Regions from separate parts of the Cellulosimicrobium sp. 72-3 genome, predicted to be linked through region 4. Evidence: riboswitches for the same ligand, from Rfam matches in the RefSeq annotation. Region 4 holds a riboswitch; each other region holds the start of a gene.
The links. Region 4 has a riboswitch for thiamine pyrophosphate ahead of thiD (bifunctional hydroxymethylpyrimidine kinase/phosphomethylpyrimidine kinase). Riboswitches for the same ligand answer to the same signal wherever they lie in the genome.

Region 1: another riboswitch for thiamine pyrophosphate. It lies ahead of thiO (glycine oxidase ThiO); the one in region 4 lies ahead of thiD (bifunctional hydroxymethylpyrimidine kinase/phosphomethylpyrimidine kinase).
Region 2: another riboswitch for thiamine pyrophosphate. It lies ahead of HKK73_RS14450 (TenA family protein); the one in region 4 lies ahead of thiD (bifunctional hydroxymethylpyrimidine kinase/phosphomethylpyrimidine kinase).
Region 3: another riboswitch for thiamine pyrophosphate. It lies ahead of HKK73_RS16640 (thiamine ABC transporter substrate binding subunit); the one in region 4 lies ahead of thiD (bifunctional hydroxymethylpyrimidine kinase/phosphomethylpyrimidine kinase).

The regions. Positions count from the first base shown of each region.
Region 1 is NZ_CP053419.1:1,209,122-1,216,306, forward strand. Features, by position in the region: gene HKK73_RS05450 (ABC transporter ATP-binding protein) at 1-823, opposite strand, end outside; gene HKK73_RS05455 (DUF3817 domain-containing protein) at 945-1,391, shown strand; gene HKK73_RS05460 (ThiF family adenylyltransferase) at 1,388-2,704, shown strand; gene HKK73_RS05465 (thiazole synthase) at 2,802-3,644, opposite strand; gene thiS (sulfur carrier protein ThiS) at 3,654-3,887, opposite strand; gene thiO (glycine oxidase ThiO) at 3,893-5,167, opposite strand; TPP riboswitch at 5,157-5,259, opposite strand; gene thiE (thiamine phosphate synthase) at 5,304-6,017, shown strand; gene guaA (glutamine-hydrolyzing GMP synthase) at 6,060-7,185, shown strand, end outside.
Region 2 is NZ_CP053419.1:3,223,464-3,230,648, forward strand. Features, by position in the region: gene HKK73_RS14440 (DUF6882 domain-containing protein) at 1-585, opposite strand, end outside; gene HKK73_RS19370 (helix-turn-helix domain-containing protein) at 654-1,136, opposite strand; gene HKK73_RS14450 (TenA family protein) at 1,250-2,002, opposite strand; TPP riboswitch at 1,993-2,121, opposite strand; gene HKK73_RS14455 (VOC family protein) at 2,208-3,134, shown strand; gene HKK73_RS14460 (glyoxalase/bleomycin resistance/extradiol dioxygenase family protein) at 3,219-3,614, shown strand; tRNA gene HKK73_RS14465 (tRNA-Leu) at 3,657-3,733, opposite strand; gene HKK73_RS14470 (NAD(P)/FAD-dependent oxidoreductase) at 3,886-5,376, opposite strand; gene HKK73_RS14475 (hypothetical protein) at 5,568-6,965, opposite strand; gene HKK73_RS14480 (PadR family transcriptional regulator) at 6,965-7,185, opposite strand, start outside.
Region 3 is NZ_CP053419.1:3,717,853-3,725,037, forward strand. Features, by position in the region: gene HKK73_RS16630 (ABC transporter ATP-binding protein) at 1-926, opposite strand, end outside; gene HKK73_RS16635 (iron ABC transporter permease) at 926-2,641, opposite strand; gene HKK73_RS16640 (thiamine ABC transporter substrate binding subunit) at 2,730-3,821, opposite strand; TPP riboswitch at 3,904-4,008, opposite strand; gene HKK73_RS16645 (ABC transporter ATP-binding protein) at 4,327-5,097, shown strand; gene HKK73_RS16650 (ABC transporter permease) at 5,094-7,185, shown strand, end outside.
Region 4 is NZ_CP053419.1:1,853,259-1,860,443, forward strand. Features, by position in the region: gene pheS (phenylalanine--tRNA ligase subunit alpha) at 1-736, shown strand, start outside; gene pheT (phenylalanine--tRNA ligase subunit beta) at 736-3,357, shown strand; gene HKK73_RS08390 (SDR family oxidoreductase) at 3,354-4,238, shown strand; gene HKK73_RS08395 (hypothetical protein) at 4,311-4,535, opposite strand; TPP riboswitch at 4,613-4,707, shown strand; gene thiD (bifunctional hydroxymethylpyrimidine kinase/phosphomethylpyrimidine kinase) at 4,812-5,672, shown strand; gene HKK73_RS08405 (DUF4862 family protein) at 5,737-6,747, opposite strand; gene HKK73_RS08410 (hypothetical protein) at 6,785-7,066, opposite strand; gene HKK73_RS08415 (quinone oxidoreductase) at 7,063-7,185, opposite strand, start outside.

The DNA of each region.
Region 1 (7,185 bases), 640 kb from region 4:
CGCCGAGGTAGACGACGAGCACGACGAGGAGACCGGGCAGGAGCACCTGGAGCGCGTCGAGCGTGGCCTGCGTGTGCGCGACCTTCACGCCGGCCTCGCGGACCTTCTGCGACTGCTGCGCGTAGCGGCCCACGAACACGCCCTCGCCGCCGATCCCGCGCAGGATGCGCAGGCCCGACACCGTGTCCGCGCCGAGCGTCGTCAGGCGGCCCTGCGCCTCGCGCTGCGCGGCCTGGCGCTGCTGGAGCGGCTTGACGAGCAGCGCGAGCACCGCGGCGACGACCGGCAGGCCCAGCACGACGACGAGACCGAGCTGCAGCGACGTCGAGAGCATGATGACCGCCACGACGACGTACGCGCCGAGCGCGCCGAGGAACTGGCCCATCATCGAGAAGAGCTGGCCGACGCGCATCGCGTCGCTCGCGACGGTGGACACGACCTCGCCCGTCGGGAGCTCCTCGGTGATCGCGTCGCCCGAGCGGGCCGTGACGTCGCCCACGAGCTGCGACGTCGTGAGCGCCGAGCGCAGCCAGTTCGCGATGTCGAACCGGTGCTGCGTCACGCCCGTGACGACGATGCCCAGGCCCAGCGCGAGCAGGAGGCCCGCCCAGCGCCACAGCTCGGCACCGAACCCGGCGGTGAGCCCCTCGTCGAGCGCGCGGCCGAGCATGTACGGCTGGAACGCCTGGCACGCGAAGTTCACGAGGCCGAGCAGCACGGACACCGTGAGCACCGTCCACTGGCGCCGGGCGATCCAGAGGAGGTAGCGGGACGGGCCGCGCAGGTCGGGAGTCCCCGGGTCGGGGAGAGGGAGGGGTCGCACGGTGTTCTACCCTAGGTTCGGCGTCCGACACGCGGCGACGGTTTAACGCGGCGACCGCGTCACGCCACCGCACGCGGCGGAGACCGCCGCGGCCGTCTCGCCCGGAACGAGGACCTCTCCCATGACCACGCAGGACCCGGCCACCCCCACCGACGCGCCCGTCGTCGCCCCCGCCGACGCGGCGGCCCCCAGCGCGGAGGCCGCGCGCACCGCGATCCGCAAGGCGCGCGGCGCGCTCGCGCGCTACCGGGTCCTCGCGATCATCACCGGTGTGATGCTGCTGATCCTGTGCGTCGAGATGCTCGTCAAGTACGGGGTCGGTGCGTTCGTCGACGTCGACGGGATCATGCGCTACGTGTCCTGGATCCCCTTCGCCCACGGGTGGATCTACGTCGTGTACCTCGTCACCGTGCTCGACCTGTGGACCAAGATGCGCTGGGGCTGGGGCCGCCTCGCGACGATGGTGTTCGCGGGCGTCGTGCCGGTCATGTCGTTCATCCTCGAGAAGAAGGTGCACGCCGAGGCCGACGCGAAGCTCGTCGCGCTGGAGGAGCAGTACGCGGCATGACGACGCCGCTCGCGCCCCTCGTCGCGCCCGGTCACGAGCTCTCGACGCCGGAGCTCGAGCGCTACGCGCGCCACCTCGCGCTGCCGGGCGTCGGCACCGAGGGCCAGCGGCGGCTCGCGGCCGCGCGCGTGCTCGTCGTCGGCGCGGGCGGCCTCGGCAGCCCCGCGCTGCTCTACCTCGCCGCCGCGGGCGTCGGCACGATCGGCATCGTCGACGACGACGCCGTCGACACGTCCAACCTCCAGCGCCAGGTCATCCACGGCGGGTCGGACGTCGGGCGCCGCAAGGTCGACTCCGCGCACGAGAGCATCGCGGACGTCAACCCGCACGTCCACGTCGTCGAGCACGCGCTGCGGCTCGACGCGGACAACGCGCTCGACGTGCTGCGCGGCTACGACGTCGTGCTCGACGGCGCCGACAACTTCCCGACCCGCTACCTCGTCTCCGACGCGGCCGAGGTCCTCGGCCTGCCCGTCGTCTGGGGCTCGATCTACCGCTTCCAGGGACAGGTCAGCGTCTTCTGGGCCGCGCCCCGGTTCGCCGTGCCCGACGACGCCCCGCACCCGGACGCCGCGGGTCCTGACCCTGCGGCGGGGTCGGGGGAGCAGGGCCCGCGCGGGGTCACCTACCGCGACGTGTTCCCCGTCCCGCCGCCCCCGGGCGCGGCACCCGACTGCGCGACCGGCGGCGTGTTCGGCGCGATGTGCGGCACCGTCGGCTCGGTCATGGCGACCGAGGCGATCAAGCTCGTCACCGGCGCCGGCACGACGCTGCTGGGCCGCCTCGCCGTCTACGACGCCCTCGACCTCTCGTGGCGCCAGCTCACCGTGCGCGCCGACCCGACGCGCGAGCCCGTCACCGCGCTCCTGCCGGGCGACGACGCCTACGCCGCGTTCTGCGGGCTCCGGCCCGCGGCGTCGGTCGTGGCGGTGCCCGGTGGCGGGGCGGGGCCGACCGGGGCACCGGGGCCCGCGCCGCGCGACGTGTCCGCCCCTGACGCGGCCGCCCTGCTGCGGGCCGACGACGCCGCACCCTTCCTGCTCGACGTCCGCGAGGACTGGGAGGCGCAGGTGCGCCCGCTCCCCGGGTCGACGCTCGTCCCGAGCGGCGAGTTCCTCGGCGGCGCGCAGGACCCCGGTGCCGCCGCGGCGATCGCGGACCTGCCCGCCGACCGCCCGGTGCTCGTGGTGTGCGCGGTCGGCGGCCGCTCCGCCCGCGTCGCCGACGCCGCCCGCGCGGCGGGCCTCGACGCACGCTCCGTCGTCGGCGGCGTCCCGGCCCTCCTCGACGCCCTGAAGACCCCCACCCCCTAGCCCCCCTGCACGTCGACCAGGTGGTCGTGGCGCGTCCTGGTCGGCGGACGAGCCGGGATGGCCTGCTCGGCGCGCAGGGACCGCCTGGTCGACGGGGTCAGAGGGCGAGGTCGAGGCGGCCCTGCGGGGACGAGCTCGCCAGGGCGCCCTCGCGGCGGGGGATGCGCCCGGCGCCCGCGGCGAGCCGGCCCGACTCGACGGCGAGGCGCATCGCGCGGGCCATGCGGACCGGGTCGGCGGCGCGCGTGACGGCCGTCGCGAGGAGCACGCCGTCGCAGCCGAGCTCCATCGCGAGCGCGGCGTCGGACGCCGTGCCGATCCCCGCGTCGAGGATCACGGGCACCCGGGCCGCGGCGGCGATCGCCTCGACGTTGCGCGGGTTGAGGATGCCGAGCCCCGTGCCGATCGGTGCCCCGAGGGGCATGACGGCCGCGCAGCCGACGTCCTCCAGCCGGCGCGCGAGGATCGGGTCGTCGTTCGTGTAGGGCAGCACGACGAACCCGTCGCGCACGAGCTGGTCCGCCGCCTCGACGAGGCCGACCGGGTCGGGCAGGAGGGTCACGTCGTCGGCGATCACCTCGAGCTTGACCCACTCGGTGCCGCACGCCTCGCGCGCGAGGTGCGCGGTGAGGACGGCCTCCCGCACCGAGAAGCACCCGGCGGTGTTGGGCAGCGCGCGGATGCCGAGACGGGCGAGCAGCGCCCAGATCCCGGCGTCGGGGCTCGCGTCCCCGCCGGCGCGGACGGCGACGCGTCGCATCGCGACGGTCGTCAGGGCGGTGCCCGACGCGACGAGCGCGTCCTCGAGCGTGAGCAGGTTCGCGGCCCCGCCGGTGCCCATGACGAGGCGCGACCCGATCGGGGTGCCGGCGACGACGAGCGGGTCGTCGGCGCCGGCCGGGCCGCTCGCGGTGGCGGGGGAGACGTCGGTCGTGGTCATGGCTCCTCCTCAGCCGCCCTGGACGGCGGTGACGATCTCGATGCGGTCCCCGGGCGCGACGACGGTCGTCGCCCAGGCGCCGCGCGGCACGACGGCGTCCCCGACGGCCACCGCGACGCCCTGCGGCGTGCCGTCGGCGACGTAGGCGGGGACGAGCGCGGCGACGAGCCGCTCCAGGTCGACGTCGCCGTCGAGCGGGTACGGCTCGCCGTTGACGAGCGCGGTGGGTGCGGGTGCGGTCACGGGTCTCACCTCGGTGTCGTGGCGGTGCGGGCGAAGCGGTCGGTCCGGGCGGTGGCGAGGGCGGTCGCGACGTCGTCGCCGGGCTCCGTCCCGCCGAGCGCGGGGAGCCCGCCGAGCCCGGCGACGACGGCGTCGGCCGTGAGCGGGGCGAGCAGGATGCCGTTGCGGCCGTGGCCCGTCGCGAGGTGCAGCCCCGGGACGTCCGTCGGCCCGACGAGCGGGAGGTTGTCCGGGGTCGCGGGACGCCCCCGCGGCGTCACCTCGACCAGCGCGGCCTCGTCGATCCCCGGCAGGAGGGCGCGCGCGTCCCGCAGGAGCGCGAAGACCCCGCCGGCGGTGGCGCGGCGGTCGTCCGGGTTCTCCTCGGTGGTGGCCCCGACGACGACCTCCCGGTGACCCGCGCGCGGCCCCGCCGGCTCGGCGTCGCGCGGCACGACGTACACCGGCCGGCCCTGCACGAGCCCGCGCACGACGTGCTCCAGCGCGAGGTCCGGGCCCGCGTCGAGCCGCAGCGTCTGACCCTTCACCGGGCGCGTGGGCACGACGACGCCCGGCACGTCCGCGAGGAGGGCGCCCGACTGCCAGCCCGCCGCGACGACGACCGCACCCGCGCGGTGGAGCCGGCCGGCGTCGTCGTGCACGCCGACCACGCGCCCGGCATCGAGCGCGAGCCGGGTCGCGGCCGCGCGGACGACGCGGGTCCCGGCGGCCGAGCCCGCGCCCGCGGTGTCGCGTCCGACGACCGCCGCGAGCAGCGCGGCGTGCGTCGCGCGCGGGTCGACGGCGTGGTCCGCGGGGGCCCACGCCGCCCCGGCGACGCGCGGGCCCAGGTACGGCTCGCGTCGGCGCGCGTCGGCGACGGTGAGCTCGTGCGACGCGAGACCGTGCGCGGCGTGCAGGGCGAGGACGCGGCGGAGCAGCGCGAGGTCGTCCGCGTCGTAGGCGAGGGTGAGCGTCCCGGCGGTCCGCAGCCCGACGTCCGCCCCCGTCGCCGCGCGCAGGTCCGCGGCGAACGCCGGCCACGCCGCGGCGGCCGCGAGGTGGAGCCGCAGGGCGGCCTCCTCCCCGAAGTCGGCCTCGGTCACCGGCGCGAGCATCCCCGCTGCGGCGTGCGTCGCGCCCGCGCCCGGCGCCGGGTCGAGCACCGTGACGGTCAGGCCCGCGCGCGCGGCGCGCCACGCGACGGCGAGACCCACGATCCCGCCCCCCACGACGACGACGTCGCGCGCGCCGTCGGGCACGACGGAGCCACCCGCGGACGGGTGGACGGACAGGCTCATGTGCGCTCCCTTCGCTGGCATGACCCAGATCAGGTTCGACGGTCGGCGGCGACGCCCTCTCAGCCCCGTGCGGGGCTCCCGTGCTGTCGGCCACAGTACCTCCTGCCGTGGGCCCGCCGAGGCTAGGCTCCCGCGGGTGAGCTCCGAGACCTCCACCACCCCGGCCACTCCCGCCCCGTCGGCAGGGGACGCCGCACGCGCCCGGCTCGCCGACGCGCGGCTCTACCTCTGCACGGACGCGCGCGAGGAGCGCGGCGACCTCGAGGACTTCCTGCGGGCGGCGCTCGCGGGCGGGGTGGACGTCGTGCAGCTCCGCGACAAGACGCTCGACGTCGCGCGCGAGCTCGAGCTCCAGGAGCTCGTCGCGCGCGTAGCGACGGAGCACGGCGCGCTGTGGGCCGTGAACGACCGGGCGGACGTGGCGTCGGTCACGGGCGCGCCGGTCGTGCACATGGGCCAGGGCGACCTGCCGGTCCCGGCCGTGCGGGCGCTGCTCGGCGCGGGGCCCGCGCTCGGCCGGTCCACGCACTCGGCCGCGCAGGCGGCCGCGGCAGAGGCCGACCCGGCGGTGGACTACTTCTGCGTGGGTCCGCTGTGGGCGACCCCGACGAAGCCGGGGCGGGCCGCCGTCGGCCTGGACCTGCTGCGCGACGTCGCGGCGACCCGGCCCGCGACGCCCTGGTTCGCGATCGGCGGGATCGACGCGGACCGGCTCGACGCGGTCCTCGACGCGGGCGCGACCCGGATCGTGGTGGTGCGCGCGATCACGGCGGCGAGCAACCCGGAGGCGGCCGCCCGCGCCCTGCGCGAGCGCGTCGCGGCGCGCGCCGAGGTGCGCACCGACGCCTGAGACGCGGGACGAGCCCCGCCGCACGGCGACTATCCTGGACGGGTGACGTCACCCGCCACCGCTCCCGACACCCCCACCACCGCCGAGGTGGCCTCGACCCCGCGGCCCGTGCTCGTCGTCGACTTCGGCGCCCAGTACGCGCAGCTCATCGCGCGCCGCGTGCGCGAGGCCAAGGTCTACTCCGAGATCGTGCCGCACACCTTCACGGTCGAGCAGATGCTCGCCAAGGACCCGGCCGCGATCATCCTCTCGGGCGGTCCCTCGTCCGTGTACGCGACGGGTGCCCCGTTCGTCGACCCGGCGCTGTTCGAGGCCGGCGTGCCCGTCATGGGCATCTGCTACGGCTTCCAGGCCATGGCGAAGGCGCTCGGCGGCGAGGTCGCCCAGACGGGTCTGCGCGAGTACGGCGGCACCGAGGTCGAGGTGTGCGCCGCGGGCGTGCTGCTCGACGGCACGCCGCAGAACCAGACCACATGGATGAGCCACGGCGACGCCGTGCACCGCGCGCCCGAGGGCTTCGAGGTCCTCGCGACGTCGTCGGGCTCGCCGGTCGCCGCGTTCGAGGACCGCGAGCGTCGCCTCTACGGCGTGCAGTGGCACCCGGAGGTCAAGCACTCCGCCCACGGCCAGACCGTGCTGGAGCACTTCCTGTACGACGGCGCGGGCCTCGCACCGGACTGGACGCCCGGCAACGTCATCGCGGACCAGGTCGCTGCGATCCGCGCCCAAGTCGGCGACGCGCGCGTCATCTGCGCCCTCTCGGGCGGCGTGGACTCCGCCGTCGCCGCGGCGCTCGTGCAGCGTGCGGTGGGCGACCAGCTCACGTGCGTGCACGTCGACCACGGGCTGATGCGCGCGGGCGAGGTCGAGCAGATCGAGCGCGACTTCGTCGCGGCGACGGGCGTCAACCTCGTGATCCGCGACGAGAAGGAGCGGTTCCTCACCGCGCTCGCCGGGCACAGCGACCCGGAGACCAAGCGCAAGATCATCGGCCGCGAGTTCATCCGCGTGTTCGAGGACGCGGCGCGCCAGATCGTCGAGGACGCGGGCGAGCACGGCGCCGAGGTGAAGTTCCTCGTGCAGGGCACGCTCTACCCGGACGTCGTCGAGTCCGGCGGCGGCGAGGGCGCGGCGAACATCAAGAGCCACCACAACGTCGGCGGCCTGC
Region 2 (7,185 bases), 1.4 Mb from region 4:
GCGCGCGCTCGCGTAGGACGCGACGGCGCGCCGGTGGTCGACGACCGTGACGGACAGCAGCCCCTCGCTCAGCGTGCGCACGACGCGCGGCACGCTCGGGGCGGGCAGGGCGAGGTCGGCGTCGTCCAGGAGGAACCACGCGCGCGTGCCGCCGCCGACGGGAGCGCTGTAGTGGGCGAACGAGCCGGTCACCGCCTTGGCCGCGAGCGCGAGCCGGTGAGCGAGGTCGTCGGCCAGCGGGAGCTCCGGCTCGGCGGCCTCGCGCAGCCCGGTCCGGCGCGTGCTCTCGGCGGCGGTGAGCACGGCCTCGGGGAAGCCGTTGACGTTCTGCCACGCCCACATCCACGTGCCCGGCCCCGGCGCGGCCGTGCCGAGGAACTGGAGGCGGGACGTCGCGGTCCCGCCGTCGGGCGCGGTGAAGGTGAAGACCCCGGTGGTCAGGTCGGCGGCCCAGGCGTCGTCGCCGTGGAGGTCCGTCAGGTGGAGCTGGTGCTCGTGGGAGAGGAACGCGGCGTCGTCGACGAGGTCCTGGAGGGCCGGGACGTCCTGGGCTGCCGTGCCGTGCGCGGTCTGCGGCTCCGTCATGGACCGACGGTAGCGGCGCGCACGACGCCCGGCCCGCGCACGACACGCGGCACGGCGGGGACGGTCGCTCAGGCCGCGAGGAGCAGGACGTCGCCGGCGCGCGCTGTCGGACGGCCCAAGGTCTCGGCGACGGGGAGGTCCCGCACGGGCTCGCCCACCGGGGCGACGTGCCGTGGCGCGGAGAGGGCACCGCGCTCTCGCGCGGAGGACAGCACGCGGACGGGCGCGAGCGGCCGGAGCTCCTCGCCCGTGCGGGCGACGAGGTCGACGAGCCGCAGGCCGAGGGCGCCGCACACGGCGGCGAGGACCTCGGACGACGCCTCCTTGCGCCCGCGCTCCACCTCGGACAGGTAGGCGGTGGAGACGCGCGCGGCGGCCGCGACGTCGACGAGCGTGCGCCCCTGCGCGAGCCGCGCCCGCCGCAGGATCCCCCCGATGACGTGGCGCAGGAGGGGCTCCGCCCGCCCGCCCGCCCGGGAGCGGGGGCTCGGCATCACCCCGTCCGGCACCACGTTCGGCAGCGTGCCCGGCACCGCGCTCGTCGCGTCCATGCGTTCACGCTACCCGCGGCCCACCCGGGTGCCGAGGCACCCGGGTGGGTATCTGCTGCTGGCGTAAGGCCGGGCGCACGGCGCGACGTCGGCCGCGCGCCCGGCCGGGCGGGTCACCAGCGCTCGAGCGACCAGGCCATCTGCCAGAAGCGGATCTCGTGGCGGCAGCTCAGCTCGAACGCGCGCTCCATGCGCGCGCGCTCCGCCTCGCCCGCGTCCGCGGCGAGCGCGTCCAGGCGTGCGCGCAGGTCGGTGAGGACGTCCTCGGTGCGCTCGGCCGCGTAGAACTGCCACCAGCCCGCGAGCGGGTGGTCGTCGCCGAGGGCGCCGGGCGTCGTCTGGCGCTCGCCGAGCCAGAAGCGCCGCGCGGACCAGATGTAGGTCCACGGGCACGGCAGCAGCGCGGCGAGCAGCACGCCGAGCGAGTCGCGGCCGGCCGCCGTCATGTGGTCGACGTAGGCCTGCGCGCTGGGCGCGAGGCGGTGCGTCTGCGCCTCCTCGTACGTCACCCCGAGGAAGTCGCACATCGCGTGGTGCGCGTGCGACTCGTCGTCGAGGAGGAAGCCGGCCTTGTCGTGGAAGTAGGCCGCCCACGACCGGTCGGGCGCGAGGGCCATGCCGAGGCCGTAGCAGCGCAGGTAGGCCGTGAGGTACTGGTGGTCCTGGCCCACGTAGTGGCGGACCGCGGCGGGCTCGACGGAGCCGTCGCGCAGCCCGGCCAGGAAGGGGTGGTCGTAGAACGTCTCGAAGAGGTCCGCGTACCGGCGGGCGAGGTCGGCGGTGAAGCCGGTCTCCTCCTGCCGGACGAGCGCGGTCGGGTCGTCCGCGAGGACAGGGTTCAGGGTGATGGCAGCAGGCGTCGTCATGCCCACGTTCCTCCGCTCGTGCTAGCGAGATCAGGTTCGACGGGTCCGGGCGGCCGTACCGCTCGTCTCAGTCCCTCGGCCCGGGCCGTGGCCCGGGCGGGACGCCCCGCGTGGTTCGCGCCGACCCTAGCAAGGACGGCGCCGGTGCGGGAGCCCTCGCCACGGTGTGGGAATATAGTTGTAGCGACAACAAGTTGGAGCAGACATGACCACGAGCACGCCGGGCGCGCCGACCGACCGCCTCCTGTCCCCGTCCACGAGCATGGACGCCGTCACGCTGCGCGTGGGCGACCTCGAGCTCATGACCTCGTACTACACGGGCGCGTTCGCCCTCGCCCCGCTCGAGGAGCGGTCGCGCGGCGCCGAGGTGCACCGTGTGCTGGGCCGCGGCCGCACACCCATGCTGCGCCTCGTGCACACGCCCGGGCTGCCGCCCGTCGACCCGCGCCAGGCCGGCCTGTTCCACACGGCCTTCCTGTTCGACGACGGCCCGAGCCTCGCCGCGACCGTCTACCGCGCCGCGCAGGACCGCCGCGGCACCTTCGTCGGGTCGAGCGACCACCTCGTCAGCGAGGCGTTCTACTTCACCGACCCCGAGGGCAACGGCGTCGAGCTCTACACCGACCGCCCCCGCGAGACGTGGGTGCGCGAGCACGGCCAGATCCTCATGACGACGACGTTCCTCGACCCGAACGCCTACCTGCGCACGCACCTCGACCAGGAGACGTTCGACGCCGGCCCCTCGCTCGCGGGCCGCGTCGGCCACGTGCACCTGCAGGTCGGCGACGTCGCGACCGCCCACGCCTTCTACGTCGACGCCGTCGGCTTCGAGGCGACGCTCACCGGGTACAGCGGGGCGCTCTTCGCGTCCGCGGGCGGGTACCACCACCACGTCGCGATGAACGTGTGGAACAGCGCGGGCGCCGGGCCCCGCGCCGCGAGCCTCGGGCTCGGCGACGTCGCCGTCACGGTGCCGGGCCGCGAGGACCTCGACGCGCTCGTCGCCCGCCTCCGTTCCCGCGGGCTGGAGCACGCGGACGACGGCCGCTCCGTCGTCGTGCACGACCCGTGGGGCACGCGCGTGACGCTGTCCGTCCCCGGCACCACGACCGAGGAGCTGCTCGCGCGCTGAGGCGCGGCGCCCCGGGCACGGGGCGCGCGGCCGGGGCACGAGGCGCACGATGGGAGGACCCGCCGAGCGCACCGAGGAGCGACCGTGTTCCGCAGCCTCTTCCCCGTCCTCACCGTGGCCGACCTCGACCGGTCCCTCGGCTTCTACCGCGACCTGCTGCGCGGGACGGTCGAGTACGCGTTCCCCGACGACGGCCCGCCCGTCTACGTGAGCGTGCGCGTGGGCGGGTCACCGCTCGGGCTCGGGCAGGGCGACCCGCCTCCGGCGGACACCCGCGTCGTGCTGTGGGTGTACGTCGACGACTGCGACCGCGCCGTCGAGCACCTCGCGGCCGCGGGCGTGCCCGTCCTGGAACCGCCCGCGGACCAGCCGTGGGGCGAGCGCGTCGCGCGCGTACAGGACCCGGACGGCACCGTCGTGATCCTCGGCCAGGAGGCCGCTCCCCCGGCCGAGCCGGAGGGCCCGACGGGGCTGTCCTAGCCCGGGGAGGCCTGGCGCCGCGGAGCCGACCGCCCGTCGGCATGGTGCCCCCACCGGGACTCGAACCCGGAACACGCCGGGTTTAAGCCGGCCGCCTCTGCCAGTTGGGCCATGGGGGCGCGGGCCGAATCTACCGCGCGCGCGGCGCTCTCCGGGCCCGTCGGCACGACGGCCGCCCGCCCGGGACCTGGACGCGACGAGGGGCGAGCCGCACGCGCGGCTCGCCCCTCGTCGTCGGGCACGACGGCCGGGCCGGGGCCCGGCCGCGACCTCAGGAGGCCTTCGCCGCCGGCGTCCGGTCGTCGGCGTCGACGGTGCCCGCACCGGACTCCGCCGCGGCCGCCGAGCCCTGCGCGGTCTGCTTGACCGGGTCGCCGTCCTTCTTGGGCGGGACGGACGCGGCGCGGAACTCCGCGCGCGGGTCGTGCAGCGAGCCGAGCGACACGAGCTCGCGGCCCATGAGGAACTGGCCGATCCAGCCGATGAAGATGCGGATCTTGCGGTTTCCCGTCGGCATCGCCATGACGTGGTAGCTGCGGTGCATGAGCCACGCGAGCGTCCCACGGAGCTTGAACACGCCGAACAGCTCCGCCACGCCCTTGTACAGGCCGAGCGACGCGACCGTACCGACGCTCTTGTGGCGGTACTCGACCGGCGGCTCGCTGTGCAGCTCGAGCGCGAGGTTGTCGGCGAGGCGCGTGGCCTCACGGATGGCGTGCTGCGCGTTCGGCGGGCAGAACTTGCCCGGGTTCAGCACGTCCGGGACGGCGGCGCAGTCGCCCGCGGCCCACGCGTTCGGCACGACGTTGCCGTCGGCGTCCGCGACCTGGAGCGTCGGCAGCACGGTGATGCGGCCCAGCTTGTCGACCGGGAGGTCGGACGACTCCTTGAGGACCGGGTTCGCCTTGACGCCCGCGGTCCAGACGATCGTGTCGGAGTCGAACTCGACCCCGGTCGACGTGACGACGTGGCCGTCCACGCACGACGACAGGAACGTGCTGAGGTGGAACTCGATGCCGCGCTTCTTCAGCTCGTCGAGCGCGTACTGCGCCATGGGCTCGCTGAGCTCGGGCAGGATGCGGCCCGCGCCCTCGATCATGACGAAGCGGAGGTCCTTCTCCTCGATCGTCGCGTAGTTGCGCGTCGCGTAGCGGGCCATGTCCTCGATCTCGGCCAGCGCCTCGATGCCCGCGAACCCGCCGCCGACGAACGTGAACGTCAGCATGCGGCGACGCAGCTTCTCGTCCCACGTGGACGACGCGACGTCCATGCGGTTGAGCACGTGGTTGCGGACCGCGATGGCCTCCTCCACGTTCTTGAAGCCGATCGCGTTCTCCGCCAGGCCCGGGATGGGCAGCGTGCGCGACACCGAGCCGAGGCCGACGATCAGGTGGTCGTACGTGACCGAGTAGTCGTCGCCCTCCTCCGGGTGGATCGTCACGCGGCGGTCCGTGTGGTCGATCGAGACGACCTTGCCCTGGAGCACGTCGACGCCCTTGAGCGCACGGCGGTGCGGCGCGACGACGTCGCGGCCGTCGATCGAGCCCGCGGCCGCCTCGGGGAGGAACGGCGCGTACGTCATGTACGGGCGCGGGTCGACGACGACGATCGCCGCCTCGCGGCGACCGAGCTTCTTGCGCAGCCGGCGGGCGGCGTACAGACCCACGGAGCCGCCGCCGAGGACGACGACGCGGGGCACCTTGCGGGGCCGCGGCGAAGCGGTCTGGGCACGGCTGACCGAGGTCAGGTCATTCTGAGGCATGGTTCCAGAGTATTACCGGTTGCGGCACAGGCGAGCCGGAGCGTCCGCCTGACGGGCGTGACGCGCCCCACGCCGCGCGGACGGACGGGCACAGAGGCGGGCACACGCGGGCACAGGCGACATTCCGCAGGGCCCGGGGCCGGGGTGGGGCGCCGCCGTCCGCCGACGGCGCACCACCCCGGCCCCACCGCTCAGCCGATCGCGCCGACGACGGGCGTCGGGCCGGTCGGTGCGGGCGGCACCCCGCCCGCGGGCGGGGTCGCGGGCGCCTCCTGCGACGGCGCCGGGTCGCCCTCGGCCGGCTCGTCGGCCGGCGCGTCGCTGGTACCGCCCGTGCCCGACGACGTCTCCCCCGTCCCCACGCTCGACGGCACCGCGGTCGGTGCCTGGAGGAACGGCCACGGCATGTCGCGCGTGCGCGTCCCCGTCGCCGGGACGGGGCGGCCGTCGCCCTCGGGGTACTCGACGTCCTCCTCGGCGACCGCGCGCAGCGGGTAGACGTTCCACCGCTCACGCCCGTCCGTCGCGAGGGCGGGCTGGAAGTACCACATACCCTCGACGTCCGGCACCGCCCACATCCCGGAGGCCCCCTCCTCGGTGACCGTGCGGACCTGGCGGCCGCGGTCGTCGAAGACCTGGACGTCGCGGAGCGGCTCGCCCGCCGCGTCGTAGACGAAGAGGTTGGACACCTGCGCGCCGTCGACCCACACGCCCGCCGTGCCCGGGGAGTCCCCGCTCCCGAACGACACGCTGCTCACGAGGCCGCTGCTCGCGTCGCTGCGGCCCTGCTCGTAGCCGCGGTCCCACGCGTACGGGCTCGACGCGCTCGCCGAGGCGGCGACGAGGACGGCGGGCACGGCCGCGACGGCCGCGGCGACCGACAGCGGACGGCCGACCTTCCGCAGCCCGCGGGTGGGCAGCCACCGGCCCCGGCCCCACTGCACGCTCACGACGACCGCGATCAGCACGACGACGCGCGCGGACAGGTCCGGCGGGAGCACGGCCACCTGGTACCCCGCGACCAGGGCGAGCAGGAGCGTCGCCACGACCCAGCCGCGCAGGATCCACCACGCGGGCGTGAGGGCGCGCAGGAACTCGGCCGTCGAGGCCCACTGCGGCGACGAGGTGACGGGCTGCCACCCCGCGCGCCAGTCCGCCGCGAGCATCGCGCCGAGCCCGGCCAGCCGACGGCGCAGCCCGGGGCGCGGGCCCCGCACGGCGCCCGGGGCGACGGGAGGCAGGCCGGCCGCGGTGCGCAGCTCGGCGGCGTACTCGGCGGGCGGACCGAAGAACGCGACGAGGTCGAGGCCCGTGTCGTCGAGCGCCTCCGTGCCAGCCGTGCCGGCCGTGCCGGCCGGAGCGCCGTCGGACGGCGCCGAAGCGGGGGCTCGGCGCGGGAGCGCGCCGGGCGCGTCGACGACCGCCTCGGCGAGGTCGGCCTCGAGCCCGTCGGCGAGCTCCTCGACCTGGTCGGGGCGCAGGTCGGCGAGGTGCGCGCGCACCTGCTGGGCGTAGGCGTGGACGTGCCCGTAGAAGGCGCGTCCGACGGGCGCGCCGGCGGGCGGCTGCGCGGGGGTCGTCGTGCTCATCAGGCGGCCACCTCTCCGGTCCGCAGCAGCGCGGACACGGTGCCCGCGAACGTCTGCCACTCCTTGCGGTGCAGGTCGAGCATGGCCCGGCCCTGCGGGTTGATCCCGTAGTACTTGCGGTGCGGCCCGGCGTCGGACGGCACGACGTAGGTGGTCAGCGCCCCGCCCGCGTACAGGCGCCGCAGCGTCCCGTACACGGACGCGTCCCCCACGTCCTCGA
Region 3 (7,185 bases), 1.9 Mb from region 4:
CCGACGACGGTCGCGCCCCACGCGTCGTCCGACGCCGGCACGCCCTCGCCCGCGAGCCGCAGGCCGCGCGGACCGACCGCGAGCAGGTTGCCGGGCCCCTGCGGCACGAACGCCTGGTAGCCGAGGAACTCCGCGACGCGGCGCGACCCGGGCGCGCGCCAGAGGTCCTCGGGCGGCGCGACCTGGAGGAGCCGGCCCGCGTCCATGACGGCGACGCGGTCGGCGACGGTGAACGCCTCGTCGTGGTCGTGGGTGACGAAGACGGCCGTCGTGCCGGTGGCGCGCAGGGCCTCGCGCAGGTCGAGCGCGAGGCGCTCGCGCAGCCCCCGGTCGAGCGCGGAGAGGGGCTCGTCGAGCAGGAGCAGGCGGGGGTGCGGCGCGAGCGACCGGGCGAGCGCGACGCGCTGGCGCTCGCCCCCGCTGAGCGTCGCGACCGCGCGCCGCTCGTACCCGGCGAGCCCGACGACGTCGAGCAGCTCGGCCACGCGCGCGTCGCGCTCGGCGCGCGGCAGCCCCGCGATCCCGTAGGCGACGTTGCCCGCGACGTCACGGTGCGGGAAGAGCTGGCCCTCCTGGAACATGAGCCCGAACCCGCGGCGGTGCACGGGGACGCCCGTGAGGTCGCGGCCGTCCCACGCCACGGATCCCGCGGCGACCGGCTCGAGCCCCGCGACGGCGCGCAGCAGGCTCGACTTGCCGCAGCCGCTCGGCCCGAGCAGGGCGAGCACCTCGCCGGGCGCGACGTCGAGCGTGACGCCCGCGACCGCCGTCGTGCCGGGGTCCGTGCGCGCTCCCCCGGCGCCGCGCCCGCCGTACCGCACGACGACGTCGCGCACCGCGAGCCCGGCGGCGTCCCCGGTGCCGGGGCCCGGGCGCGACGGCTCCGGCGCCCCCGCGCGCGCGGGGGCGGGGTCGGTCTGCACCATCAGAACTCTCCTCCGGGTCGGTCGCCGCGCAACCGCTCGGCGAGCAGCATCACGGTCGCGGTGAGCAGCGCGAGCACGACGCTCGCCGCGAGCGCCATGCCGTAGTTCTCGGCGCCCGGGCGCCCGATGAGCCGGAAGATCACGACCGGCAGGGTCGCGCTGTCCGGGCGGGCGAGGAACGACGTCGCGCCGAACTCCCCGAGCGAGACGGCGAACGCGAACCCGACGGCGAGGCCGAGCGAGCGCGCGGCGATCGGGCCGTCGACCGTGCGGAACACGCGCCCGGGCGCGGCGCCGAGGGTCGCGGCGGCCTCGCGCAGGCGCGGGTCGATGGCGCGCAGCGTCGGCAGGACCGTGCGCACGACGAGCGGGGTCGCGACGACCGCCTGCGCGATCGGCACGAGGAGGCCCGACGTGCGCAGGTCGACGTCGAGGCCGAGCTGCCGGTCGAGCGTGATCAGGAAGCCGAAGCCGACCGTCACCGCGGAGACCCCGAGCGGGAGCATGAACACCGAGTCGAGCACCGAGATCGCGCGCCGCCCGCCGCGCGAGCGCGGGCGCCGGGACACGACGAGCGCCACGAGACCCCCGATCACGACGGCGAGCACGGTCGCGAGCGCGGCGGTGCGCAGCGAGTTGCCCGCCGCCTCCCACACGGTGACGGACAGCGCGTTGCGCCCGCCCGTGGTGCCGAGGTTCGCGTAGTTGTCGAGGCCCCAGCCGCCGCCCGGGACGCGGAACGAGCGCACGACGAGCGTGCCGAGCGGCAGCCCGACGAGCACGACCACCACGGCCGCGGTGAGCGCCGCGGGCGCGAGGTCGCCCGTCGGGCGCCCGTCGCGCCACAGGCGCAGCGGGTGGGCGGACGACGCCGACGACGACAGGTTGAGGGCGCGCTCGCGCCGGGCCCGCGTGCGGTTCGCGACCGTGAGCGCCGCCGCGACGACCACGAGCTGCACGACCGACAGCACCGCGGCGGTGCGCAGGTCGAGGAACTGCGTGGTCTGGATCCAGATCTCCGTCTCGATCGTCCCGTAGCGGATGCCGCCGAGCACGAGCACGACGCCGAACGCCGTCGCGCAGAAGAGGAAGACGATCGACGCGGCGCTCGCGATCGCGGGCGTGAGCGCCGGGAGCGTCACGGTGCGGAACGCGCGCCACGGCGTCGCGCCGAGGGCGCGCGCCGCCTGCTCGGCGCGCGGGTCGAGGTGCTCCCAGAGGCCGCCGACCGTGCGCACCACGACGGAGTAGTTGAAGAACACGAGCGCGACGACGATCGCGGCGAACGTCTCGTCGAGCCGCAGGAACCCGAGCGGGCCGCCCTGCACGAGCAACGACCGGAACGCGACGCCGACGACGACGGTCGGGAGCACGAACGGCACCGTGACGAGCGCGCGCACGACCCGGCGCCCGGGGAACCGGCACCGGTACAGCACGTACGCGCCGGGCACGCCGAGCAGCAGCGACAGCGCCGTGCCGAGCACGGCCTGCCAGAGCGTGAGGCCGACGATCCGCCACGTGCGGGGCTCCGAGAAGACCTCCGCGAACCCCGAGAGGTCGAGGCCGCCGTCGTCCCCGACGAACCCGCGCGCCACGAGCGTGACGACCGGCCACGCGAAGAACACCCCGAGGAACGCGAGCGGCACCGCCGCCGCCAGACCCCACAGCACCCCGCGCCCGACGCCGCCCCGCCGGACCTCCCGACCCCTCACCACGGCTCTCCCCCGCGCAACCACGGCTCTACCCCGCGCGACCACGGCTCTACCCCGCGAGGGAGAGCCGTGGTCGCTCGGGGACCGGGGGTCAGTCGACGACCGTCGCCGTCCATGCCTTGATCCACTCGTCGCGGTGCGCCGAGACGTCGGCGGGCGCGACCTCGAAGGGCTCGTCGGCGAGCGGCGCGAACTCGGCCCAGCCGTCGGGCAGCGTGACGGAGTCGTCGGCGGGGTACATGTACATCTGGTCGGCGACGTCGGCCTGGAACGTCTCGCTCACGAGGAAGTCGAGGAGCTGCTGCGCGCCCTCGGGGTTCTTCGCGTTCGCGAGCACGCCCGCGTACTCGACCTGGCGGAAGCACGTGTCGAGCAGCGCGCCCGTGGTCGACGCGGAGCCGTCCTCGGTGAGCGTGAACGCGGGCGACGTCGAGTACGACAGCACGAGCGGGCGCGGCCCCGCGCCCTCCGAGCCGGAGAAGTCGACGTAGTACGCGTCGGACCAGCCGTCGACGACCTTCACGCCGTTGGCGCGCAGGTCCGCCCAGTAGTCCTCCCAGCCGTCCTCACCGAACGCCCCGACGGTCGCGAGGAGGAACGCGAGGCCCGGCGACGACGTCGCGGGGTTGGTCACGACGAGGAGGTCCCGGTACTCCGGCTTCGCCAGGTCCTCGAGCGTCACGGGCTCGGGGATCCCCGCGTCCGCGAACCACGCGTGGTCCACGTTGACGCACACGTCCCCGAGGTCGACGGCGGTGAGCTCACCGCGGTCGCCGACCGCGTACGACGCGGCGGACTCCGAGACGTCCGCGGGCGTGTACGGCTCGAGGACGCCCTCGTCGATCGCGCGCGACGCGAAGGTGTTGTCGATCCCGAACACGACGTCGCCGAGCGGCGAGTCCTTCGTGAGGATCAGCTGGTTGACCAGCGCGCCGCCGTCGCCGGGCGCGACCTGCTCGACGGTGAGCCCGCTCTCCTCCTCGAACGCGGCGAGCACGTCGTCGCTCACCGCGAAGGAGTCGTGGGTCACCAGGGTGACCGTGCCCCCGCTGCCCGACGACGCGTCGTCGCCCCCGGCGCCGTCACCACCCGAGCAGGCCGCAAGGGCGAGGAGCGCGAGCGTCGCGCCCACGCCGGTCGCGAGGGCCCGGCCGCGGCGGGCGAGGGTGGTCGTGTGCTGCATGTGTCCTCCCTGGACGTTCAGGAGGGGTCCACCGGCCCGACGAGCCACGCGCCGGGTGGGCGCGACGGACCGCGCGAGCAGGTGATCGAGATTCCCGACTTCCTCCACCGGTGCTAACCGGATCAGGTTCGAGGGTCTGCGGTGGTCCGCACTCTCAGCTCCTCCAGGAGCTCCCCTGTCGTTCACCGCGAGCCTACACCGGCCCCTCGCCCGGAGAGTCCCCTGAGAGAACCCTGAGCGCCGGCGCCCGCGGACCAGGGACGGTTCGGGGCCCGCCCCCGATGCCGCGGGCAGGCGCGCCGCGGGAGGGTCGGTACGGCCGCCGGGAGCCCCGGCGGCCACCACAGGACGACGCCGCCCGGCGAGCCACGACGCTCCCGCGCAGCGGCACGACGAGAGGACGGACGAGGACGTGACGACGACAGGTGCGGCACAGCGGAGCACCCCGCGCGAGGGCCCGCCCGCCGAGGGCGCCGAGGGCGCTCAGGGCGCTGCGCGACCCGCGATCGCGACCGCGCGCGGGCTGGTGAAGACGTACGGGCGCGGCGAGGCCGCGGTGCGTGCGCTCGACGGCGTGGACGTGGACGTCGAGAAGGGTCGGCTGACGGCGATCATGGGCCCGTCCGGGTCCGGGAAGTCCACGCTCCTGCACTGCCTCGCGGGTCTGGACGCGCCGACGTCGGGCACGGTCGTGGTCGACGGCGAGACGGTCTCCGCGATGAGCGAGCGGCGCCTGACGCGCCTGCGGCGCACGCGCCTGGGGTTCGTCTTCCAGTCGTTCAACCTCGTGCCGACGCTCACGGCGGAGGAGAACATCGTGCTGCCGCTCGCGATCGCCCGGCGGCCCGTCGACCGGGAGTGGTTCGACCGCGTGGTCGACGCCGTGGGCCTGCGCCCCCGGCTGGGGCACCGGCCCGCCGAGCTGTCGGGCGGGCAGCAGCAGCGCGTCGCGTGCGCGCGGGCGCTGGTGTCGCGACCCGCGATCGTGCTCGCGGACGAGCCAACGGGGAACCTCGACTCGCGCGCCGCCGCGGAGGTCCTGGGCTTCCTGCGCGCGTCCGTGGACGACCTCGGCCAGTCCGTCGCGATGGTCACGCACGACCCGACCGCCGCGTCGTACGCCCACCGGGTGCTCTTCCTCGCGGACGGCCGCCTCGTGACCGAGCTCCACGACCCCACGCCGCAGGCGGTCCTCGACACGCTGGGCTCCCTCACGCCCGCCGGGCCGCCCCCGGCGCACGCCACCCCGGCAGCGACGACGGCGGCCGCCCGATGATGGGCCGGATCGCGCTGCGCGGCGTGCGCGCGCACGGCGCGCAGCTCGTCCTCTCGGTCCTCGCCGTGACGATCGGCGTCGCGTTCGTGACCGGCACGTTCGCGCTGCGCGCGATGCTCGCGACCACGTTCGACGGCATCGTCGCCTCGTCGGTCCAGGCGGACGCGTACGTCCGCGGCGCGTCGTCGGCCGGGGACGCGCTGATGTCGACGTCGGCCCAGGTCGGCGGTGCGCGCAGCCTCGTCCCGGCGGACCTGGCGCGCGACCTCGGCGCGCGCGACGACGTCGCGCTCGCGCTCCCGGAGGTGAGCGGTCCCGCGGTGCTCGTGGGCGCGGACGGGACCGCGGTCCTCGGCAGCCAGGCGCCGAGCATCGGCGTCGCCTACGACCCCCGCGACCCCGGCCCGCAGGTGGTCGACGGCCGCGCACCCCGCGACGGCGGCGAGGTCGCGCTCGAGTCGGCGACGCTCGCGTCGTCGGGCCTCGCGGTGGGCGACACGACCGACGTCGTGCTGGGCGACGCCGTGCGGCCCGTGCGCGTGGTCGGCGAGGTCTCGCTGTCCGCGCCGATGGCGGGCGCGACGATCGTCCTGCTCGACGCCGGGACCGCCGCCGCGACGTACGCGCCCGACGGCCTCGTCCCGTCGGTCGCGCTCTACGCGGCCGACGGCGTCTCCCCCGAGGCGCTGCGCGACGCCGTCGCGACCGCGCTCCCCGCGGGCGCCGAGGCGCTGACGGGCGCCGAGCTGCGGGACGAGACGAGCGACGCGATCGCCGACCAGCTCGGGTTCGTGTCGACGTTCCTGCTGGTGTTCGCCGCGCTCGCGCTGTTCGTCGGCACGTTCATCATCACCACCACGTTCTCGATGCACGTCCGACGCCGCACGCGCGAGCTCGCGCTCCTGCGCGCGGTGGGCGCGTCGCCGGGGCAGGTGTTCGGCTCCGTGGTCGGGCAGGCGGCGGTCGTCGGCGCCGTGGGCGCACTGCTCGGCGTCGGGGCCGGGTTCGGCCTCGCGGAGCTCGCCCGGACCGGCCTGGGCGCGGTCGGCATGGAGCTGTCCGGCTCGCTGCCCGTCACGACCACGGGGGTCGCCGTCCCGCTCGTGGTCGGAGTCGTCGTGTCGGTGCTCGCCGCCGCCCTGCCCGCGCGGCACGCCGCGCTCGTGCGCCCGGTGGAGGCGATGCGCGCGGACGTCGTCCGGCCCACCGGGACCGGGCGGGCGCGCGCCGTCGCCGGGACCCTCGCGCTGCTCGCGGGCGTGGGGCTCGTCGTCGCGGCGGCCGTGGTCGGCAGCGGGGGCGCGCCCCTCCTCGGTCTCGGCGCGGCCGGCGTCGTCGCGGGGGTGCTCCTCCTCGCGCCGCTCGCGGTCGGCCCGGTGCTGACCGTCCTCGCCGCGCCGTTCGTCGCGCTGGTCCGCCCGCTCGGCGGCCTCGCGCGCGGCAACGTCACGCGCCAGCCGCGGCGGACCGCGGCCACCGCGGGCGCGCTCGTCGTCGGGATGGCGCTCGTCTCGACGACGTCCGTCCTCGCGCTGTCCACCCGCGTCTCCGTGCAGGACATCGTCGACCAGGAGACCGCGGCCGACCTCGTCGTCCGCTCGGCGATGCCGTACCTGCCCGACGGGGTCGCGGGCGACGTCCCCGCCGTGCCCGGCGTCGCTGCGGTCGACGTCACGACGTACGGGCAGGTCGTCGTCGACGGCGAGCCCCAGCTGGTCGTCGGGTTCCCCGCCGAGGGCTTCGGCCGCTCCGTGCGCACGACCGCGACCGAGGGCGACCTCGCCGCGTACGCACGGGGCGAGGCCGCCGTCATGGCGGACGCGCTCGACGAGCACGGCTGGGCCCTGGGCGACGTCCTGACGCTCGCCGACCCGGCACGGCCCGACCTCCCGGCCCGGGAGGTGCGCATCGGCGCGGTGGTCGACTCGCACGCGTTCTCCGTCGACCTGCTCCTGCCGTCCGACGTGGCGGCCGCGGTCGGCGCGACGACGACGGAGATGCTGTTCCTCGACGCCGAGCCCGGCGCGGACCTCGCGGCCGTCCGCGCCGGGGTGACCGACGCCGTCGCGCAGTACGTCGTGGCGTCCG
Region 4 (7,185 bases):
CCCCGCGGGCGCGCGGCACCCGCTCGAGACGCTGCAGGAGCGCGTCGCGGACTTCTTCGTCGGTATGGGCTGGGAGATCGCGGAGGGCCCCGAGGTCGAGGCGGAGTGGTTCAACTTCGACGCCCTGAACTTCGGCGTGGACCACCCCGCGCGCCAGATGCAGGACACGTTCTACGTCGCCGGCCCCGACGGCGAGGACGGCGCGGAGCCGTCGAACCTCGTGCTGCGCACCCACACGTCGCCGGTCCAGGCCCGCTCGCTGCTCGAGCGCGGCGTGCCGCTGTACGTGGCGTGCCCGGGCAAGACGTTCCGCACGGACGCGCTCGACGCGACGCACACGCCCGTCTTCCACCAGGTCGAGGGCCTGGCGATCGACAAGGGCCTGACCATGGCGCACCTGCTCGGCACGCTCGACGCGTTCGCGCGCGCGATGTTCGGCCCGGACGCGCGCACGCGCCTGCGGCCCGCGTACTTCCCGTTCACCGAGCCGAGCGCCGAGATGGACCTGTGGTTCCCCCAGAAGAAGGGCGGGCCGGGCTGGATCGAGTGGGGCGGCTGCGGCATGGTCAACCCGAACGTGCTGCGGTCCGTCGGGGTCGACCCCGACGAGTACTCGGGCTTCGCGTTCGGCATGGGCATCGAGCGCACGCTCATGCTGCGCCACGGGATCGCGGACATGCACGACATGGTGGAGGGCGACGTGCGCTTCTCCGCCCAGTTCGGAACGGAGATCTGATGCCGTACGTCGCCATCGACTGGCTGGGCGACCACGTCGAGCTGCCCGCGGGGCTCACCGCCGAGCGGCTCGCCGCCGACCTCGTCCGCGTCGGCCTGGAGGAGGAGGCGATCCACGGCGCGGCCGTGACGGGTCCCCTCGTCGTCGGGCGCGTCCTCGAGATGACGCCCGAGCCGCAGAAGAACGGCAAGACGATCAACTGGTGCCTGGTCGACGTCGGGCCGGAGCACAACGCCGCCGAGATCAAGGGCGTCGAGCCGGCCGACATGCCGGCGGGTGGTGCGCGCGGCATCGTGTGCGGCGCGCACAACTTCGCGCCGGGCGACCTCGTCGTCGTCGCGCTGCCGGGCTCCGTCCTGCCCGGTCCGTTCCCCATCGCGAGCCGCAAGACGTACGGGCACGTGTCCGACGGCATGATCTGCTCGCAGCGCGAGCTCGGCCTCGGCGAGGACCACGACGGCATCATCGTGCTGCCGCGGCTCGGGTACGCGGCCGAGGACCTCACCCCGGGGCAGGACGCGGTCGCGCTGCTCGGGCTCGGCGACGAGGTGCTCGAGATCAACGTGACGCCCGACCGCGGGTACGCGTTCTCCTACCGCGGCGTCGCGCGCGAGTTCTCGCACTCGACGGGCGCGCGCTTCACGGACCCGGGCCTGCCCGGCTCCCTGCCCACGCCCCCGCCCGCGGCGACGCCCGACGGCTTCCCCGTCGAGGTCGACGACGCGGCGCCGGTCCACGGCGTCGTCGGGTGCGACCGGTTCGTCACGCGCGTCGTGCGCGGGCTCGACCCCGCGGCGCAGACGCCGGCGTGGATGCAGCGCCGCCTCACGGCGTCGGGCATGCGGCCCATCTCGCTCGCGGTCGACGTGACGAACTACGTCATGCTCGACCTCGGGCAGCCGCTGCACGCGTACGACCTCGAGAAGGTCGCGGCCCCCGTCGTGGTGCGGCGCGCCGCTCCGGGCGAGCGGCTCACGACGCTCGACGACGTGGACCGCGCGCTCGACCCGGAGGACCTGCTCATCACCGACAGCCCCGACGGTGCGCGCGGCGCGCGCGTGCTGGGTCTCGCCGGCGTCATGGGCGGTGCCTCCTCGGAGGTCGGGCCGGAGACGACGGCGGTGCTCGTCGAGGCCGCCCACTTCGACCCCGTGACGGTCGCGCGCACGTCGCGCCGCCACAAGCTGTCGAGCGAGGCCGCGAAGCGGTTCGAGCGCGGGGTGGACCCGCTGCTGCCCGCGGTCGCGGCGCAGCGCGTCGTCGACCTGCTCGTCGAGCTCGGCGGCGGGACCGCCGACCCGGCCGTCAGCGACCTCGACCGCGTGACCGCGCCCACGCCGATCCACCTGCCCGTCGGCGAGGCCGAGCGTCTCGTCGGCGTGCCGTACACGCTCGAGCAGGTCGTCGGGACGCTCGGGGCGATCGGGTGCACGGTCGACGCGGACGACGCCGCCGCGACGGGCGTCGTCGTCGTGACCCCGCCGTCGTGGCGCCCCGACCTCACCGAGCCGGCCGAGCTGGTCGAGGAGGTCGCGCGCCTCGTCGGGTACGACGAGATCCCGTCGGTGCTCCCCGCGGCGCCCGGCGGCCGCGGGCTCACGCGCGAGCAGCGCGTGCGCCGCTCGGTCGCTCGCGCGCTCGCCGAGCACGGCTTCGTCGAGACGCTGAGCTACCCGTTCGTCGGCGAGGGCGAGCTCGACGCGCTGCGGATCCCCGCGGACGACGAGCGCCGCCGGGCGCTGCGCCTGCTCAACCCGCTGGCCGACGACCGTCCCCTGATGCGCACGGACGTGCTGAGCACGCTCCTGGAGACCACGCGCCGCAACGTGGGCCGCGGGCTCGGGGACGTCGCCGTGTTCGAGGTCGGGCTCGTGACGCACCCGCGCCCGGGCGCCCCGGCCGCGCCGTCGCTGCCCGGCGGGGTGCGTCCCTCCGACGACGACCTCGCCGCGATCGAGGCCGCGCTCCCGGCGCAGCCGCGCCACGTCGCGGGCGTCCTGGTCGGTCGTCGCGAGCGGGCGGGCTGGTGGGGCCCCGGCCGGCCGGCGGACTGGACGGACGCGCTCGACGCGGCGCGCCTGGTCGCGGACCGCGCCGGCCTGCGGGGGGACGACGCCGTGCGCGTGGTCGCCGACACCGCGCGGGCCCCGTTCCACCCCGGGCGCTGCGCGCGCCTCGAGCTCGCCGACGGGACGGTCGTCGGGCACGCGGGCGAGCTGCACCCCAAGGTGCTCGAGAACGTCGGCCTGCCCGCCCGCTCCGTAGCGTTCGAGCTCGACCTGTCGGCGCTCGTCGCAGGTGCGTCCGACGAGCCCGTCCAGGCGACCCCGGTCTCCGGGTTCCCGGCGGCGAAGGAGGACCTCGCGTTCGTCGTCGCCGCCGACGTGCCGGCCGAGGCGCTGCGCGCCGCGGTCGTCGAGGGCGCCGGCGAGCTCGCCGAGGAGGTCGTGCTGTTCGACGTCTTCACGGGCGAGCAGGTGGGCGCCGGGCGCAAGTCGCTCGCGTTCTCGCTGCGGCTGCGCGCCGCGGACCGCACCCTCACCGCCGACGACGTCGCGCGGGTCCGGCAGGGCGCCGTGGCCGCCGCGCGCGAGCGCGTCGGGGCGGAGCTGCGCGCATGAGCGACGCACCGGGGGAGGGCACGACGCCGGACGTGGTGCCCGCGCGCACCGCGCTCGTCACCGGGGCGTCGCGCGGCATCGGCCGCGCGGTCGCCGTCGGGCTCGCCGCGGCCGGTCTCGACGTCGCGCTCCTCGCGCGCGACGCGGGCCGGCTCGCCGGGGTGGCCGACGAGATCGCCGCGCTCGCCGGCGCGGGCCGGGCCGTCGTCGTCACGGCGGACGTGACCGACGCGGCGGCGGTGGCCGCGGCCGTCCGCGAGGTCGAGGCCGCGCTCGGGAGCGTGGACCTGCTCGTCAACAACGCGGGCCGGGTCGACGCCGAGGTGCCGCTCTGGGAGGCGGACCCCGACGAGTGGTGGGCCGTCCTGGAGACCAACGTGCGCGGGCCGTTCCTGCTCGCGCGCGCGGTCGTCCCCGGGATGCTCGCGCGCGGCGGCGGCCGCGTCGTCGACCTCAACAGCGGCGCGGGCTCTCACGACATGGAGGGCGCGAGCGCGTACAACGCGAGCAAGACGGCGCTGCTGCGCCTCGGGGCGAACCTCCACCGCTCGGGCCACGCGCTCGGGCTGCGGACCTTCGAGGTGTCGCCGGGCGTCGTGCAGACCGACATGACGGCGTCCATGGTCATGCACGAGGGTCGCACGGAGTGGACGCCCGTCGAGCGCACGGTCGAGATGGTCGTCGCGATCGCCCGCGGCGAGCTCGACGCGTTCTCGGGGGCGTTCGTGCGCGTGACGCACGACTCGCCCGGGTCGCTCCGCGCGGCCGCCCAGGAGGCCGCCCGCGCGGGCGTCGCGCTGCCCGGGCCGGACGGCCGTCGGCTGCGCGTCACGCGCTGGGGCGCCGACGACCCGATGCCGGGAGAGCTCCCCGCCCGCTGAGCGCACGCACCCCGCACGGCCGACGCCGCCCGACCCCCCGGTCGGGCGGCGTCCGTGCGTCCGGGCACCGGGTCACAGCGGGACGCACGTGTCCCGGTCGACCCACACGTGCCACAGGCCCCGCTCGGGGTGCTCGTACTCGAACGCCACGAGCCCGCCTGCGTCGTGCGTGACGACGCCCGTGAGCACGACCCGCCGGCCGTCGCGGTCGAACGTCGTGCAGAGGGCGGGCACCTGGACCGGGACGGGCGCGTCCGGCAGGAAGGGGCGGGTCGCGGGGGCGACGTGCTGCGTCATACCCGGAAAGACGCGCGCACGCGCGTCGTCTCACGCGTCGGGGCGGGTGAAAAGCGCACGGGTCGCCGCGTAGCATGGCCCGCGACACGGGGTGCCCCGCACCGGGGCTGAGATGAGACCCGTCGAACCTGATCTGGCTCGTACCAGCGAAGGGATGTCCGCGCGATGACGCTCGCCCTGCCTCGGCACACCTCCGACCCGGTCCCCGCCCCCGCGGACCGTGATCACCGACCCGACCCGGGCCGTGGGCCCGACCCGGCACCGTCCCGCCCCCGCGTGCTCTCCGTCGCGGGGACCGACCCGACCGGCGGCGCCGGGATCCAGGCCGACCTCAAGGCGTTCTGCGCGCACGGCGCCTACGGCATGGCCGTCACCACGGCGCTCGTCGCGCAGAACACCCACGGCGTGCGGTCGGTGCACGTCCCCGGGCCGGCGTTCCTGCGCGCGCAGCTCGACGCCGTGTCCGACGACGTCGACGTCGATGCCGTGAAGATCGGCATGGTCGCGGACGAGGCGAACGCCCGCGCCGTCGGGGAGTGGCTCGACGACCTCGCCGCGGCGCGCGCCGCCACGGGTGCTCCGCGGCCCTGGGTCGTCCTGGACCCGGTGATGGTCGCGACGTCCGGCCACCGCCTGCTCGACGCGGGTGCCGAGCAGGCCGTGCGCGACCTCGCGGCGCGCGCCGACGTCGTCACGCCGAACCTGCCCGAGCTCGCCGTCCTCGGCGGGCAGGAGCCCGCGACGACGTGGGACGACGCCCTGCACCAGGCGACGTCGTACGCGACCGCGAGCGACGCCGTCGTGCTGCTCAAGGGCGGTCACCTCACCGGACGCACGTCGCCCGACGCGCTCGTCGTCCCCGCGCCCGGGCCGACGACGGGCCGCGCGCCGGGGGCGGTCACCGTCACGACGTTCGACGCCGAGCGCGTCGACACGCCCCACACCCACGGCACGGGGTGCTCGCTCTCGGCGGCGCTCGCGGCGCTGCGGCCGCAGCGCGCGAGCTGGGAGGAGTCCGCGCGCGAGGCGAAGGAGTGGCTCACGGGCGCGCTGCGTGCCGGCGCCGCGCTGCGGGTGGGGACGGGCCGGGGGCCCGTGGACCACCTGCACCGCTCGGCGCCCGTGCGGCGGGGCTGAGCCTGGGCCGACCGGCCGAGCCCGGGCTGCTGCGACGTGCCTGGCCCCGGCCCGCGGGACGCGCTCAGGCCGTGGGGCGGCTCGGTGCGTGGTCGGCCCTGCGGCCGACTCCGCGGTCGGTGTCGAGATCGGCCAGCGCGTCGCGGAGCACGGCGAGCGTCGCGCGCGCGACGGCGAGGCGCTGCGCGGGCGGGGCGTCCGCGGGCCGCGTGGTCACCTTGGCGCCGACGAGCGGGACGGGCCCCGCCGCGGCGAGGAACTCGCGCACCTCGGCCGGGCCGAGCATCGACTCGTCCGGGCCGGGGAGCGCGGGGTCCGGGCCGTGGGGCGGCACGTGCGCGTCCGCCCACGGCGCGCCCCACCGGCCGGGCCGGCCGGCGGCACCGGAGAGCATCGCGCTCGCGAGGAGGCCCGCGCCGGCGGCCGCCCGCGCGTGCTCGACGGGCGTCGCGGCGCTGCGCCCCTCGATGGCGGACCGACCCCAGTTGAGCCCGACGTGCAGGGGGTGGCCCGTGTCCCGGGCCGCGCGCGCGACGGCGGCGATCTCGTCGTCGAGCGCGAGGAAGCCCTTCTCCGCGACGCCCCACGGGCGGGGCGCGTCGCAGTGCTCCACCACGAGCGGCAGCCCGGCGGGCGCGACGGCGGCCAGCTCGGTGAGGCTGCGCGCGAGCGCCGCGCCGGACCCGCGGCCGGGACCGGGCGCGGACTGGAGCTCGACCGCGACGACGCGTCGTCGACCCTCCGCCTCGGCGAGCCGCGTCACGGCCGCGAGGACGCGCGCGACGCCGTCGACCGCCTCGCACCGACCCTCCTCGTCGTCGGACGCGAGGCCGTAGGAGCGGTCGGCCGTGGCGCGGCGGGCCGTCGCGGCGACCGTCGTCGGCAGCAGCGCCCAGTGCGCCGGGAGCGCGGCCGCGGTCGTCGCGAGCGCATCCGTGTCGTCCGGGTCGACGGGGTGCTCGAGGCCGCCGAGGCCGTCCTCGTCGAGGGCGGCGTACCAGCCGCCCGGGTCGGGGACGCCGGCGAGGGCATAGGCGCCGAGCAGGGTCAGGGGGCGGTCGTGCAGGTCGGTCATCGGTCCTCGTCGGTGGTGGTGGGGGATGCCGGGCGGGTCAGGCGCGGGCGACGTCCTGGTCGGCGGTGGCGTACTCGCACGCGTAGCCCGGCGGCACCCAGCGCCACCGTGCCTCGACGTCCTGCACCGCGACGCCCGCGGGCCGGTCGGCGACGCACGCGTCGGCCTGCTGGCGCACCGCCACGGTCACGTAGTAGACGATGAACACCGCGGTGAGCAGCACGGCGAGCACCGTCACGGTGCGGCGCAGCGCGGGGGAGGGGCCGCCGTCGGAGCCGTCCTCCTCGCCCGGGCGCGGCGGCACCCAGTCCCAGCTCACGCGGTCCCGGTCGTCGTGCCGGTCGTGGTCCCGGTCGTGGTGGCGTGAGCGTCGTCCGCCCCGGCGGGACGGAGCAGCACCTTGCCGGTGGTCGCCCGTCCCTCGAGCGCGCGGTGGGC